DNA from 2 places in the Nocardioides sp. GCM10028917 genome. Region 2 is predicted to be linked to the other one. Evidence: riboswitches for the same ligand, from Rfam matches in the RefSeq annotation. Region 2 holds a riboswitch; the other holds the start of a gene.

Region 1 (7,457 bases), on a different contig from region 2:
GGCGGCGTACGCCGAGCGGCTCCGGGACACCCTCGCGACCGGCTGACCGGTCAGGAGCGGACCTGCTCCGCCTCGCGGGCTCGGGCCTCGCCGAGCGACCACGTCCGGTCGCGGCGCCGGAGCGGGTGGCCGGTCGTCCAGGCGGCGAGCACCAGGGACAGCGTGCCGACGGCGAACCCGCCGAGGACGTCGACGAAGAAGTGCCACCCGAGGTAGACGGTGGACAGGCAGGTCAGCGCGGCGAAGGCCCAGCCGGACAGGCGCACCCAGCGGGGGAGCCGGAGCAGCTCGGCCACCAGGCAGGTGGTGACCGTGATGGCCACGTGCAGCGACGCGAAGGCGGCGACGGTCTGCACGGCGCGGGTGTCCCAGGCGTCGGCCAGCACGGCGACGCGGTCGTCAAGCAGCAGGTCCTGCACCGAGGTGTTGAACGTGTGGGGCAGGTCGGCGAACTCCTGCGGGCGCGAGTAGATCGGCCCGAGGGACGGGACGAGGTAGTAGACGGCCGCGCCGAGCAGCCAGTTGAAGGACACGGCCGTGACGTAGAGCGCGCCGGTGATGGAGCGCCGGGTCCACACCAGCGCGATCGCCAGGGCCGCCGGCACCAACCCGATCCACAGCACGTAGACCCCGGACAGCAGCCACGCGACCCAGCCGGTGCCGAGCACGTGGTGGAGGACGACGGCCGGGTCGTGGCCCAGCCACAGCAGGCGGTCGAGCCGGTGCAGCTCGGTGTCCCAGAGGCGCTCGTTGACGAACGGCAGGTAGCCCTTGAGGTTGCGGAACGCGACGTAGGCGACGTACCACGCCACCAGCCCGCTCAGGGTGAACCACAGCTGCTCCCGCGTCCACCGGGCGCGGACCACCGAGCGCAGCGCCGCCCAGGCGCCGGGACGCGGTGTCGTGCGGGTGTACGCCGCCCACCGCGCGACGACGTCGAGGAGCACGGCGGCCAGCACGATCACCGGGAGCCGCACCCACGTCGGGACCGAGACGCCGTCGGGGTCGCGCACGGGCAGGTCGTAGGCGGCTGCGACCACCCACGTGGTCACCGCCATGGCGACGGCGACGCCGATCGCGCCGCGGAAGTACCCCCGTCCCATGCGTGGAACGGTATGGCACCTGCCGCGGCAGCGCGAGCGGTCTGCACCGGATCTCCACAAGTCGGGTGAGCCCCCCGCGACGCCACGCACTACCCTCACGGACAGACGTCACCGAGCCTGAGGAGTCATCGAGATGGGTCGCTACGACCGCCGTGTCGCCGTCATCACCGGAGCAGCGCGAGGCATCGGCTTCGGCATCGCGCAGCGCCTCGCGAGCGAGGGCGCCTCCATCGCGGTCCTCGACCTCGACGAGGCCGCCGCCCAGGAGGCCGCCGGCCGTCTCGAGCTTGCCGACGGCGCCCGGGCGGTGGGCATCGGCTGCGACGTCGTCGATGCGGCCGCCGCGGAGGCCTCCGTGCAGCGGGTGGTCGACGAGCTCGGCGGGATCCACGTGCTGGTCAACAACGCCGGCATCACCCGCGACAACCTGCTCTTCAAGATGACCGAGGACGACTGGGACCTGGTGATGAACGTCCACCTCAAGGGCGTGTTCAACATGACCAAGGCCGCGCAGGCCCGGTTCGTGGAGCAGAAGTACGGCAAGATCCTCAACCTGTCGAGCGTCTCCGCCCTCGGCAACCGCGGCCAGGCCAACTACTCCGCGGCGAAGATGGGCATCCAGGGCCTCACCCGCACGCTCGGCATCGAGCTCGGCCCGTTCGGCATCACCGCCAACGCCATCGCGCCGGGCTTCATCGCCACCGAGATGACCGACGCCACCGCGCGCCGCCTCAAGATGGAGCCCGAGGAGCTGCAGCGCCTCAACGCCGAGGCGACGCCCGTGCGGCGCGTCGGGCAGCCCGAGGACATCGCTGCCGCCGCCGCGTTCCTGTGCAGCGACGAGGCGTCGTTCATCACCGGTCAGACGCTGTACGTCGACGGCGGCCGCAAGCTCGGCTGAGCGCGGTCGGGCGTGATCCTGGCCACGTCCGACGCTCGTGGGCGTGACCTCTTTTTGCGTGCTTTGGGGTCGTCTGTCACCTTGGTGAGCGGTCGAAAGACCCAACCGTCCCGGGCTACGCCGAGTCCTGCCCGGCCGGGACGACCCCCGAGACACACCGGGGCAGGAGTGGGGGACCCACAGGTTCCACCGCCGGTCATCGACCGGCTCGGGGCGAAGCCGCCCGCCTCTCGTCAGCACGACGGGAGCGCGGTGCCAGGGCACTTTCCAGCCCTAGCCCGACAGCTCACCTCACAGGCGTGGGAAAGGAACAACCATGCCTGCGACCCCTCGCATCGTGCGAGCCTCCGCGCTCGCCCTCGCCGGGCTCGGCCTCACCGCATCGACGATGAGCGCCCTGCCCGCAACCGCCGCCACTGGTGGCGACACCTCCGTCACGACCACCACCACGGCGAAGAAGAAGGCCGGGACGGTCAGCGCCAGGAAGCGCGTGGCCAACCGGGTGCTCAGCGCGCGCAACATCGCGATGGCCCAGCGCGGTGACGCCTACGCGTACGGCGCTGCCGGCCCGGCGAGCTTCGACTGCTCCGGCCTGATCCGCTACGCGTACAGCCGGGCCGGGCTCGCCGTGCCGCGGACCTCGAGCGCCCAGGCTGCTGCTGCGCGTCGCATCGCCAAGAAGGACCTGCGCTCCGGCGACCTGATGTTCTTCTACGGCAGCGGCGGGGTCTACCACGCCGCGATCTTCCTGCGCTGGTCGCGCGGGCACGCCGTGATGGTGCACTCACCGGGCTCGGGGCAGCGCGTACGCGTCGCCGTCCCGTGGACGTCCGCGTGGTTCGCCGGGACCCTGCGCCGCGCCTGAGCGGCGCCCGCACCCGGGTGACAGGCCCGGATTGGTAGGTACTTCCTGCTGATCTACCCTGTGGCGCGCCTTCCCTGATCGGTGAGGGCGCGCCCCCAGACTTTCCAGAGAACTGCCGAACCCGAGCCCCCGGCTCGACACCCCCGCTCGATCGGAGCCCCCCGTGCGTCACCGTCGCCACCTCTCGTCGCCCCGTGCGATCGTCGCCACCCTCGCGGCGGCCACGCTGCTCCTCGCCGGCTGCAGCGGCGGCGGCGACGACCCGGCCCCGAGCGCGTCCGCCTCCTCCGAGCCGACCAGCTCGGAGACGACCGAGGCGCCGCCGGAGCCGACGTACTGGCCCCTGACCGGGCTCGAGCGCAAGGGCGACGCGCCCCGACACCCCGTCGTCGTCACCAAGGTCGACAACACGTCCTCCAGCGCCCCGCAAGTGGGCCTCGGCTCGGCCGACCTCGTCGTCGAGGAGCTCGTCGAGGGCGGCTACACCCGCCTCGCGGCGTTCTACTACTCGAAGGTGCCCGCCGCCATCGGCCCGGTCCGCTCGATGCGCGCCAGCGACATCGGGATCGTCCCGCCCGGCGCGACCGTGGTGACCAGCGGCGCGGCCCCGGTCACGATCAACCGGATCAAGGGCGCCGGCATCCCGTGGATCACCGAGGGCGAGGCCGGCGTCTACCGCGAGACGTCGCGCTCGGCGCCCTACAACCTCTTCGCCCGGCTCGGTGACATCTCCAAGCGCCTCAAGGCCGAGGAGGAGCCGCCCCCCTACCTCCCGTGGGGCGACGAGGCCGACCTGCCGAAGGGCGCGAAGGCCAGCACGCTCACCGCGGACTTCGGTGCCCACTCGACCAGCTGGCAGTTCCAGCAGGGCGGCTACGTCAACACCGACTCCTACGCCGCGGAGGGCGACCAGTTCCCGGCCGACTCGGTGCTCGTGCTGCGGGTCCGCGTCGGCGACGCGGGCTACCGCGACCCGGCCGGCTACCCGGTCCCGGAGACCAAGTTCGAGGGCAAGGGCGCCGCGCTGCTCTTCCACGGCGGCCGCGTCGTGAAGGGCACCTGGACCAAGGACGGCCTGACGGGCGCGATCGAGCTCGCCACCAAGGGCGGCGACCTCACGGTGCCTGCCGGCCACGTGTGGGTGGAGCTCGTCCCGGCCGTCAACGGCAACGTCACGTTCGCGAAGTAGCCCCCGGCGCCAACGCTCCGGCGCCTTCGTCGAGGAGGCGCTGGAGCCCGGCGAGGATGACGCCGATCGCCGCCTCGACCCGCAGCGCCGCGGCGGCGGGGTCGTCGCTGACGGCGACCGAGCCTCCCGCAGCCGACATGGCGCCGAAGAAGATGCGGGTGAACGTGTCGAGCATGGCGTCGTCGAGGTCTCTTCCCTCGGCGGTCAGCACCGAGCGCACGATCTCGTCGACGAGGGCGTACGTCGAGCGCTCCTCCTGCTCGCGGTAGCGCTCGTGGCCGAGGACCGAGGGGCCGTCGGAGACGACGACCTGGCGGTAGCCCGGCTCCTGGACCGCCTCCAGGAAGGCCCGCATCCCGGCCTGCGCCTTGTCCCACGGGTCCGGGTGCCCCGCGGCCGCGTCGGCGATCCCCGTCGTCGCCCTGGACTGCACCCGCTCGAAGGCCGCCTCGAAGATCGCCTGCTTGCCGCTGAAGTGGTGGTAGAGCGCGCCCTTGGTGACGTCGGCGCCCGCGGCGATGGCGTCCAGCGACGTCGCGGAGTAGCCGTGTGCGGTGAAGAGACGCTCGGCCACCTCGACGAGCGCCTGCTTGGTCGCCTCGGAGTAGCGCTGCCGCCGGGTCTCCATGGATCGCAGCCTAGGTGACCCCGGCGTCGCCCCGGTCCGCTTCGGAGGGTCCGGCCGCGGCTCGCGCGGGTGGTGTGCCACGGCGCGGGGTCGGCCATAGTGGATCCATGCAGCTCGCTTCGGGGATGTTGCTGGTGGCGACGCCGGCGCTGCAGGACCCCAACTTCGCCGACACGGTCGTGCTGCTGCTCGACGTCACCGAGGAAGGCGCCCTCGGCGTGGTCCTCAACCGGCCCTCCCAGATCCTGGTCGCCGACGTCCTCGAGCCGTGGCGTGACGTGGTGGCGGAGCCGGAGGTGCTGTTCCGCGGCGGGCCGGTCGGGACGGACGGCGCCCTGGCCGTCGGCGCGCTGCGCGACCCCGGCGACCCGCCCGTCGGGTGGCGGCCGGTCGCCGGGCTGCTGGGCATGGTCGACCTCGACACCCCGACCGAGCTCGTCGACGGCACGCTGAGCGCGATGCGTGTCTTCGCCGGTTACGCCGGCTGGGGCGCGGGCCAGCTCGACGGCGAGGTCGAGGAGGGCAGCTGGTACGTCGTCACCAGCGAGGCCGCCGACGCGTTCCGCGACGACCCGAGCGGCCTGTGGCGCGACGTGATGCGCCGGCAGCCCGGCATGCTCGCCTGGCACGTGAACCGCCCCGTCGATCCCGACTTGAACTAGTCCTCGCGTTAGGGTTGTCCATCATGAGCACCATCGGATTCTCGCCGGGCACCGAGACGATCGAAGAGCGTCAGACCGTCCCGACGGACGAGGGTGACCACGAGCGGTTCTCGCACTACGTGCCGAAGGACAAGCTCACCGAGGCGATGGTCATGGGCACCCCCGTGATCGCGCTGTGCGGCAAGGTGTGGGTGCCCTCACGGTCCCCTGAGAAGTACCCGGTCTGCCCGGAGTGCAAGGAGATCTGGGACTCGATGAACCCGGGCAAGTCCGGCGGCGACGGCTCCGACGGCTCGGGCCCCGAGGCGTGACGGGGCGGCCCGACGCGCCGCTGCCTCCCGCGTGGCCCGACAGGGCTGCCTGGGGCACCGCGCCCTCCCTCCGTGCCTGGCAGCAGGCGGCGATGGACGCCTACCAGTCCCGTCAGCCGCGCGACTTCCTCGCGGTGGCGACCCCCGGCGCCGGGAAGACCACCTTCGCGCTGACCGTGGCGGCCGACCTGCTGAGCCGTCGCATCGTCGACCGGATCACGGTGGTGGCACCCACCGAGCACCTCAAGACCCAGTGGGCGGAGGCCGCGGCCCGAGCCGGCATCCCGATCGACCCGACCTACTCCGCGGGCAAGGGCCGCACCTCCGACGACTACGTCGGCATCGCGGTCACCTACGCCGGTGTCGCGGTCAACCCGCTCGCGATGCGGATCCGCACCGAGCGCTTCAAGACGCTGGTGATCCTCGACGAGATCCACCACGCCGGCGACGCGCTGTCGTGGGGCGAGGGGGTCCGTGAGTCGTTCGACCCGGCCACCCGCCGGCTCGCGCTGACGGGGACGCCGTTCCGCTCCGACATCAACCCGATCCCGTTCGTCAGCTACGCACCCGGCGACGACGGCATCCCGACCTCGTCGGCCGACTTCACCTACGGCTACGCCCACGCGCTAGCCGACCACGTCGTGCGGCCGGTGCTCTTCATGGCCTACTCCGGCGAGATGCAGTGGCGCACGCGCGCCGGTGACGAGGTCGTCGCCCGGCTTGGCGAGCCGCTGACGAAGGACATGCACGCGCAGGCGCTGCGTACGGCCCTCGACCCCCGCGGGTCGTGGATCCCCGCGGTGCTGGAGGCGGCCGACCGGCGGCTCTCGGAGGTACGCCGCCACGTGCCCGACGCCGGTGGCCTGGTCATCGCCGGCGACCAGGAGACCGCCCGCGCCTACGCGGCGCTGCTGAAGAAGATCAGCGGCGAGACGCCGACCGTGGTGCTGTCGGACGAGAAGGGCTCCTCGAAGAAGATCGAGAAGTTCACCCACTCCGAGCAGCGCTGGATGGTCGCGGTCCGGATGGTGTCCGAGGGTGTCGACGTGCCGCGCCTGGCCGTCGGGGTGTGGGCGACCACGGTGTCGACGCCGCTGTTCTTCGCGCAGGCCGTGGGCCGCTTCGTGCGCGCCCGGTCGCGCGGCGAGACCGCGTCGGTGTTCCTGCCCTCGGTGCCGCACCTGCTCGAGTTCGCCTCCGACATGGAGGCGCAGCGTGACCACGTGCTGGGCCGCCGGGTCAACGACGAGGACGACATCTTCGCCGCCGAGGAGGGTCTGCTCGCCGCGGCCAACGCCGAGGACGCCGCGTCCGGCGAGCTCGAGATGTCATGGGAGGCGCTCGGCTCGACCGCGTCCTTCGACCACGTGCTCTACGAGGGTGCGCAGTTCGGCCACTCCGGCGAGGTGATGGCCGGCTCGGAGGAGGAGATGGACTTCCTCGGCATCCCGGGCCTGCTCGAGCCCGACCAGGTGCGTGAGCTGCTGCACTCGCGGCAGAGCGAGCGCGCCCGCAAGCAGAAGGCCGATGGTGGGGGCGACCGCATCGTCGACTCGGTGCAGGAGCTCAGCACGCACCAGCAGCTCGGCGTGCTCCGGCGCGAGCTCAACGGCCTCGTCGCGGCCTGGCACCACCGGACCGGTCAGGCCCACGGCATCACCCACAACGCGCTCCGCAAGGAGTGCGGCGGGCCGCCGGCGGCCGTCGCCAACGCCGAGCAGCTGCACGAGCGGATCAACCGGATCCGCGAGTGGGCCGTGCGCAAGACCTCCTGAGCCTGGATCCGCTGCCATAGTGG
Region 2 (7,457 bases):
CCCGATTTGGCATGCCCGTCCGAACATCGTTCCGCAGCTCGTGGACCTGGTCTTTGAGTGGACTCGCGGGGTCGACGGCGAGTTGTGGATCACTCGCCTCGTCCCGGTGCGAGGCGAAGAACCGCAAGTGGCAGAAGCCCTCCTGGCTCGACTCAGCGAACGCGACGGCAGGGGATTCTGCACTGTGCACCGTCAAGGAACGGCTGCCGAGCGAAGGGCACGCTTCTCCTCCTACGGACACCTGACGCTCGAGGAGCGCTCCTCCGCCCCGCTTGAGCAGCGCCTTGCCAGCCTCCGCTCGGCCTGGGCGGGCTGGGCGCCGCAAGTGGACCGCAGTGCGACCACCGGTGACGTCGGACCCGCGCATCCGTCATGGTTTCTCGAGCTGGCGCGGAGAAACGTCAAGCTGCCGAAGTCCTATTACCCTCACCGCCGTCGGCTGGACGACCAGCGCGTCCCCGACGCCTGCGCGGAGCAGGTTCTGACGCAGGCCCACCTCGACGCTGCCAACAACCTCGGTGGCTGGCGCGTCGAGGAGGTGGCAGTCGGACGTTTCCTTGTCGCTCATCCGCAGCCGTCCCGATGGTTCCTTCCTGCGTCTCCTGGCGAACGGGGGACCCGAGTAGACCCGGAAACCTTGGCACAGGCTCGCCAAGACTTCGGATCGATGGTGATGACCGAAGGCGACCTGTGAGTTGCTCGTCAACCTCTCGCCACCACGTCGTGTAGATCGGCGGCGCGCCCGACAGTGATGCGACATCCTCGTTGCAGATCGCGGGTTGTCTGGTGACTGCCCGAGCCCGATCATGGCGCTGGGGCGAATCGGTCGCTGCCGTCGCCGAGATCGAGGCCCAGTTGTCCCGTCATCGCAACTTCGCTGGCTCCGAGGTGGTCACCCGGTTGCTGGAGGCGAATGCGGGTGGCCGACTTGTCCGACACGCGGGTTGCGACAGGCCGCGGAGGCGTTGTCGGTGGGCCCTGTCACCGTTCGGGACATGACGACACGGATCGACTGCGACACCTGCGTGGTGCGCGGCCTGCACTGCCACGACTGCGTGGTGACGGTGCTCCTCGGCCCACCGCCCGAGCTGACCATCGACGACGACGAGATGGCTGCGCTCGATGTGCTGGCCTCAGGAGGGCTGGTCCCCCCGCTGCGGCTCGTGGAGCCCGTTTCCGGCCCGGTGATCGAGTCGGCCTGAGGGGCCAGTCAGAGCGCGGGGAACCACTGCGACTGGCACCGCGGCGGGTCCTGTGCGTCGACGGCGCGGAAAGGAAGCAACTTTCTTGACACGAGCGACATGCGTACGCCGTCGCTGCCATCGAGCGTTCGCTCGCCCGTGGCATCCCGCACGACCACCGAGGCGTCGGGGTGTCGTGCGAGGTAGTCGAGAAGGTTTCTTTCCGGGACCAGGTAATTCTCGGACGCGTAGACGTCGAGCGCCTCTACCTCGGAGCTCACGACCTCGAGCATGTCGTCCTGGACGTGGCTCAGATGCAGTGTCCCCGGCACGACTAAGTGGTTGGTCTCACCGCTGACTGTGACGAGGTTGGCGTACATGTTGAAGCCGGTTGAGCTCTTCACCTCGAGGTAGGGCGACAGCGCGTTGGCGACGACAAGGGCCACGATGACAGCGGGGGCGACGCCCGGCAGGCGCATCGACAGCGGGGCCGGGCCGAGCCCGTGCTGAGCGATGCGCACGACCAGCCACGTGGCGACGGGCACCCACACGATGAACGAGACAAGCTTGAGAATGACCGCGGTTGCGACCATCGGTGGGAGCACGGAGGCCAGGATCAGGAAGGGAGTGAGGGCGAGCACCACGTCACGGATTCGGGACGGTCGAACCGCCCGCGCCTCGAGATCCGAGGTCGTGTCCTCCGGCAGGAAGAGGCACAAGAGCACGACGAGCGTCGCCGTGAAGTCGTAGAAGTGCTGGTCAAGGTCCAGCGAGATGATGGAGTGGAACGTCAGCGCCAGGAGCACACCCGCGCGGCGGGTGCGGCTGAACGCGAGCAGGACGGGGACCGAGAGCTCGGTCAGCACAGGGCCGGCGATGGCCAGCACGGAAAGTGGTCCGCCGTCGAAGGTCGGCAGCCCGAACGAGTCCAAGGACTGGTTGGCGTAGAACACGCCGCAGGACACATCGGGGTCGAGGAACCCACTGTTGAGCTTGGCGAAGGCGGCGAACGAATAGAAGGCCAGCAGGATCCAGCGACCGGTGACCGAGAGGTACGACCACGGATCGGTGCGTGTCAGCGACACCAGCGTCGCCAACGCAACAAAGCCCATGAGCAGCCAGTGATTGCCCGTCACGGGCATCTCAAGTCCCAGTGACACGAGTGTCAGAGCAGCTGCTGCACCCAGGACCCTCGCGTCCGGCCGGACGAGGAGAATCAGAGCCGACACCCCCAGCGCCGCCCCGACAAGGGTCAGCGCTGGAGACCCGCCGTAGACATCGCTGCGCCATCCCACCGGGTTTCCGACAAGGTGCGCAACGACTGCCAGCGCGTAGGTCCGGGCGAACCAACGAAGGGGAGCGACCATCCGGTCGGTTCTCTCCGGGGCGAGCAGGCGTTGGGGGTTCATGGGTTCACAGGTCCTGGTCCGCGAGTCTGAAGGGTGCAGGAAACGTACCGACTGACGGGATCCGACGCAGGCGATCGCCCAATCATGGAGCGCGGTGGAAATCAGCGCCGACGGATCGTGGCGAAGATTGGCGAGGACCCCACGACCGGTTTAGGGTGTGGGCTGACGTCCGTGGCAGTGGGTCACCAGGCCCGCGCGGACGTCGCGCCGAGTCATGGACCACACCCCCGCACCACCCGTGGTCCATGAGCCGGGGAACCACACTTCCCCCTGGGGTGAATCGCCTGTGAGGCGTGCTGCGCGAGCGGCACGAGGAGCAGGAGTAGGCCAGTCGTGCCGAACCCGTCAGCTCACCTGGTAGGCGTACGACACCCCGAGGAGTTCCCCCGCTCGTGGCTCACACCCGCAAGCGAGTTGGCGCGACCGTTCTTGGTCTCTCCGCGATCGCTGCCATCGCTTTTGTGCCTGCTACCCCCGCGCAGGCCGACCCCGACATCAAGGACGTCAAGGTCCGCGTCGACCGCCTCTACCACGAGGCCGAGGCGGCGCAGGAGCGCCTCCACGACGCCAAGCTGGACCTCGCCGACCTGCGAAGCGACCTCGACGGGCTGAAGGCCGACCAGGATCGCCAGGACGAGCGTCTCTACGCCGTCCGCGACCAGGTCTCCGACGCTGTCGTGCGCCAGCTCGAGGGAGAGGGCATCTCGACCGTCGGTCAGATCGTCGTCTCCGACGACCCCGGCGCGTTCCTCGACTCGCTCTCGACGATGTCGTCGTTCAACGACCTCCAGGCGTCGCTGCTGTCCGACTACGACACCGAGCTCGAGGCCCTCGAGATCCGTCGCGAGGCCACCGCGTCCCGCACCAAGGAGATCGCTGAGATCACCGAGCAGCTGAGCGCCGAGAAGGACACGGTCGACGACAAGCTCGCCGAGGCCAAGGACCTGCTCGCCGACCTCGAGGCCGAGGAGCGCGAGCGGGTGCTCGCCTCGCGCGGCACCACGACCCGCGCGCCCAGCACTGTCTCCGTCCCCGCGTCCGGCCGCGCAGCGGCGGCTGTGCAGTACGCGATGGCGCAGGTGGGCGACGCCTACGTCTACGGCGCGATGGGCGAGAACGCCTTCGACTGCAGCGGCCTGACGATGCGCGCCTGGGCCCAGGCCGGCGTGTCGCTCCCGCACTCGTCCAGCGCCCAGTTCAGCTCTGGCCCGCGCATCGCCGCCAGCGACCTGCAGCCCGGTGACCTGGTCTTCTACTACAGCCCGATCAGCCACGTCGGCATGTACATCGGCAACGGCATGATCGTCCACGCCGCCAACCCCGGCACCGGGGTCGCCGTCTCCGGCCTCTACTCCATGCCGTTCGTCGGCGCGGTCCGTCCTGGCTGACCAGCAGACGAAGGCCGGCCGTCCACTTCGGTGGGCGGTCGGCCTTTCGCTGTTCGTGGTCCTGGCGCTGCTCGTCTTCCTACTGCGCGATGGTCGTCACGATGTCGACCCGCAGACGATCGAGGCCCCACGAGCGAGTCCGGCCGCGGCGGCCGCCGCCTTGGCGTCCTTTGTGGACGGTGTCCGCTCACGTGACGCCGCGGTGCTGGCCGGGCTAGCACCTCCTCAAAGTCCCGTTGCACGCGATCTCATGGAGGGGATCGGTCACAACGCTGACGCGCTCGACCTGCGGGGTCTTAGTGCTCGGTTCGTTGACCAGGCGGGGATGGTTGAGGCCGACGGATCCTGGACGGGGATCGTGGAACTCACCTGGCAGCTCGGGAGTCTCGACCCGGGCCCATCAGAGGCCGATGTCGCCGTGTCTTTCGCACCGGCAGGCGATGCGCTCGGCATCGTGGGGTTCAGCGCCACCGCTCGGGCACGAGCGCCGCTGTGGCTCCGCGGCGAGCTGGCCATCGCTCGGGCGAAGAGGGTCCTAGTCCTTGTCGACGGGCCACAAGCGGACGCCGACGCAGTGAGGCGACGAGTAGTCCGGGGGATAGGTGTTGTCGAACGCGTGCTGCCGGACCGGATCTCCTCGGTCGTGGTGGAGGTGCCGGCGAACGCGGCTGATCTCGACGAGACGCTGGGCGCTGAGCCCGGGACGTACGCCGGCATTGCAGCAGTGACGGCGTTTGCCGGGACCTCAACTTCCGACGATGCACCCGTCCATGTCTTTGTGAACCCGGAGCTCACGACTGGCCTCTCACGTGCCGGAGCCCAGGTTGTGATGAGCCACGAGCTGGTGCATATTGCGACCGAGGCAACACGGACGCCGGTGGAGCCGTGGCTCCTGGAGGGCTTCGCGGACTACGTCGCCCTCCGAGACACGAATCTGCCGGACAGTACGACGCTCGGGCGCGCGATCGAGCTGGTGCGGCGCGAAGGGATACCGGACACGCTGCCAGGTGCGGCCGACTTCGGCACCCGCGCCAGAGACCTTCAAGCAAGTTACGAGCTTGCTTGGCTCGCCTGCAGGCTCATCGCAGAGCAACTGGGGGAGCGAGGGTTGGTGTCGGTGCACGACGCGATTCGCTCCGGCGCACCGGTCGCGGAGGCTATGGTCCGGGCTGGGCTGTCGTTACGCGAACTGACCCCGCTCTGGCGGGCACACATGGATCAACTGACACGCTGAGGCGTGGCCCGAAGCACTGCACCCCGACCGGTCACAGGTCGCCTTGAGCGGGCTCTTCGCGGCACTGGCGCCGATCATCGACGGTGAACCAGATAAGCGTAGCTCAGGTCATGCATGCCCTCGTCACCGTAAATAGGACACGGGCCGGCGTCATCGAGGATGATGACGCCGGCCCGTGTCTCGGCATTGACTCAGTTGAGGCCCGTGGTGATCTCTTCGAACTTGCCCTTGAGGCCCGTGCCGAGGGCGGTGACGGCCCCGATGATGACGACGGCGATGAGGGCGACCATCAGGCCGTACTCGACGGCGGTTGCACCGCGCTCGTTGATCTCGTCGCGCTTGGCCTTGAGGTCGTTGACGAGCATGATGGTCATGAACTGGAGCTTCTCGAGCATTGGTTTCCCCTTATGGCATGTGTCTGATGAGTCTCGGTTTCCGAGCCCACGAGGACCCGTCGCGGACTACTCTGCCGAGATGCCGCGGCTTCTTGAATCGGGCGATCGGCTCGCATCCGTAGTTCCTTGTGACTAGGTGCAGATCGCGCTTGCGCTCTCGATGCGCAGTGAGTTCGTCGCTGCCAGGGCTCCCTTGTAGTGGCGACGGTGGATGGTAACCGTCGCGTTCGCTCCGGCAGCACGTGGGACTTCGGGCCAGGAGCGTCACCGGCGTGGTCCCGGGCGGCTTGAGAAGTGATCCAGCGATCAGCCGGAGCATTCTCCCGAGCGGCGGCCGTACCATCAACCAGATCTCCTGCTGCGTCCACAGACGCTTGCCTCCAAAATAGGGACTGGGCCGGCGTCATCCGAGAGGATGACGCCGGCCCGTGCTTCGTCAAGCGTCAGTTGGCGCCGGTGACCGAGTCCTTGACAGTGTTGAACTTGGCGTTGAGGCCCGTCCCGAGGGCGGTGACGGCCCCGATGATCACGACGGCGATGAGGGCGACCATCAGGCCGTACTCGACGGCGGTTGCACCGCGCTCGTTGATCTCGTCGCGCTTGGCCTTGAGGTCGTTGACGAGCATGATCGTTACGAACTGAAGCTTCTCGAGCATGGTATTTCCCCTTTGAGATCAGTGTGATGAGTCTGGATTCCGAGCCCACCAGGACCCGTCGAGGAAAACTCTGCCAAGATCCCGAGCCCTTCGAATCGGGTGATCGGCCCCGGATCCGTAGTCCCTTGTGACTATTCGCCGAACACCCGAACGCGTCTGCAGCCACTCACATGGAGCATGAATAGGCACAGGCCGGTCGCTTACCGTGGCCGCGCCGGACGATGCGTCAAAACCGCTGCGGCGCGGCGTGGTCGAGCAGGCCCATGCGCATGGCCGTCACGAGTGCCTGCGCACGGTTGGCCGCACCGAGCTTCTGGTAGATGTGCGTGATGTGGGTCTTCGCCGTCGACTCGCTCATGTAGAGGGATAAAGCGATCTCCCCAGTGCCAAGGCCGTCTGCGAGCAGGGCGAGAACCTCAGCCTCGCGGCCTGACAGCTTGGGTGGTGCGGGGGACGTGGCTCGGCGCATCACGGCCTGGCTCAGACCGGCGCACAGGAAGGTGCGTGGCGCAACGGCCGCGTGCTTCGCCGCGCTGACGACCTCGGCAGCTCGGGTGTCCTTGCCGACGAATGCGGAGGCCCCCGCCTCCATTGCGGCGAAGATGTGGTCGTCGCCGGCGTGCATGGTCAGCACCACCACGCCGGTGGTGTCGTTGCTCGCACGGATCGTGCGCACGACGTCGAGCCCATGTCCGTCGGGGAACTGCAGGTCGGTGACCACGACGTCGGGCTGGAGGCTCGCCCAGGCCGAGACACCCTCCTGCAGACTGCCGGCCTGTCCCACCACGGTCATGTCCTCGTCACGCTCGAACGCGCGCGCCAGACCTTGCCTGATGAGCTCGTGGTCGTCAACCAGTAGCACGGTGGTGCCCATGGGCAGGATCTCCTTCGCGGGGAGCGGTCGTCGGTGACCGCAGGCTGACGACGGTTCCGCCGTCAGGTGGGGTGGTGATGTCTAGGTGGGCGCCGACTGTCGTGGCGCGCTCGCGCATGGTCTGGAGGCCCCAGTGGTTCTCACGTGGCTCGGCCTGGCCCACGCCGTCGTCGCGGACCTCAAGCTTGAGGCGGGTCCCGTCGGAGTCGAGCACCACCCAGAGGTTGTCGGCCCGCGCGTGCTTGCGTACGTTGCCGATGGCCTCCTGCGCGACACGCAACACCTCGGTGGCGGTGCGCGCGGGAAGCGGTGGACCCGAC

Evidence for each region. Region 2 has a riboswitch for cyclic di-AMP ahead of ACFQW6_RS08390 (NlpC/P60 family protein). Riboswitches for the same ligand answer to the same signal wherever they lie in the genome.
Region 1: another riboswitch for cyclic di-AMP. It lies ahead of ACFQW6_RS01385 (C40 family peptidase); the one in region 2 lies ahead of ACFQW6_RS08390 (NlpC/P60 family protein).

Annotation. Positions count from the first base shown of each region.
Region 1 is NZ_JBHTFL010000001.1:287,193-294,649, reverse strand. Features, by position in the region: gene ACFQW6_RS01400 (HIT family protein) at 1-46, shown strand, start outside; gene ACFQW6_RS01395 (phosphatase PAP2 family protein) at 51-1,103, opposite strand; gene ACFQW6_RS01390 (SDR family NAD(P)-dependent oxidoreductase) at 1,237-2,004, shown strand; cyclic di-AMP (ydaO/yuaA leader) riboswitch at 2,113-2,317, shown strand; gene ACFQW6_RS01385 (C40 family peptidase) at 2,321-2,869, shown strand; gene ACFQW6_RS01380 (DUF3048 domain-containing protein) at 3,033-4,058, shown strand; gene ACFQW6_RS01375 (TetR/AcrR family transcriptional regulator) at 4,042-4,686, opposite strand; gene ACFQW6_RS01370 (YqgE/AlgH family protein) at 4,794-5,348, shown strand; gene ACFQW6_RS01365 (DUF3039 domain-containing protein) at 5,372-5,659, shown strand; gene ACFQW6_RS01360 (DEAD/DEAH box helicase) at 5,752-7,434, shown strand.
Region 2 is NZ_JBHTFL010000006.1:152,223-159,679, reverse strand. Features, by position in the region: gene ACFQW6_RS08405 (hypothetical protein) at 1-694, shown strand, start outside; gene ACFQW6_RS08400 (hypothetical protein) at 996-1,202, shown strand; gene ACFQW6_RS08395 (hypothetical protein) at 1,211-2,590, opposite strand; cyclic di-AMP (ydaO/yuaA leader) riboswitch at 2,796-2,955, shown strand; gene ACFQW6_RS08390 (NlpC/P60 family protein) at 3,052-3,978, shown strand; gene ACFQW6_RS08385 (hypothetical protein) at 4,034-5,212, shown strand; gene ACFQW6_RS08380 (Flp family type IVb pilin) at 5,404-5,607, opposite strand; gene ACFQW6_RS08375 (Flp family type IVb pilin) at 6,051-6,263, opposite strand; gene ACFQW6_RS08370 (response regulator) at 6,490-7,137, opposite strand; gene ACFQW6_RS08365 (sensor histidine kinase) at 7,112-7,457, opposite strand, start outside.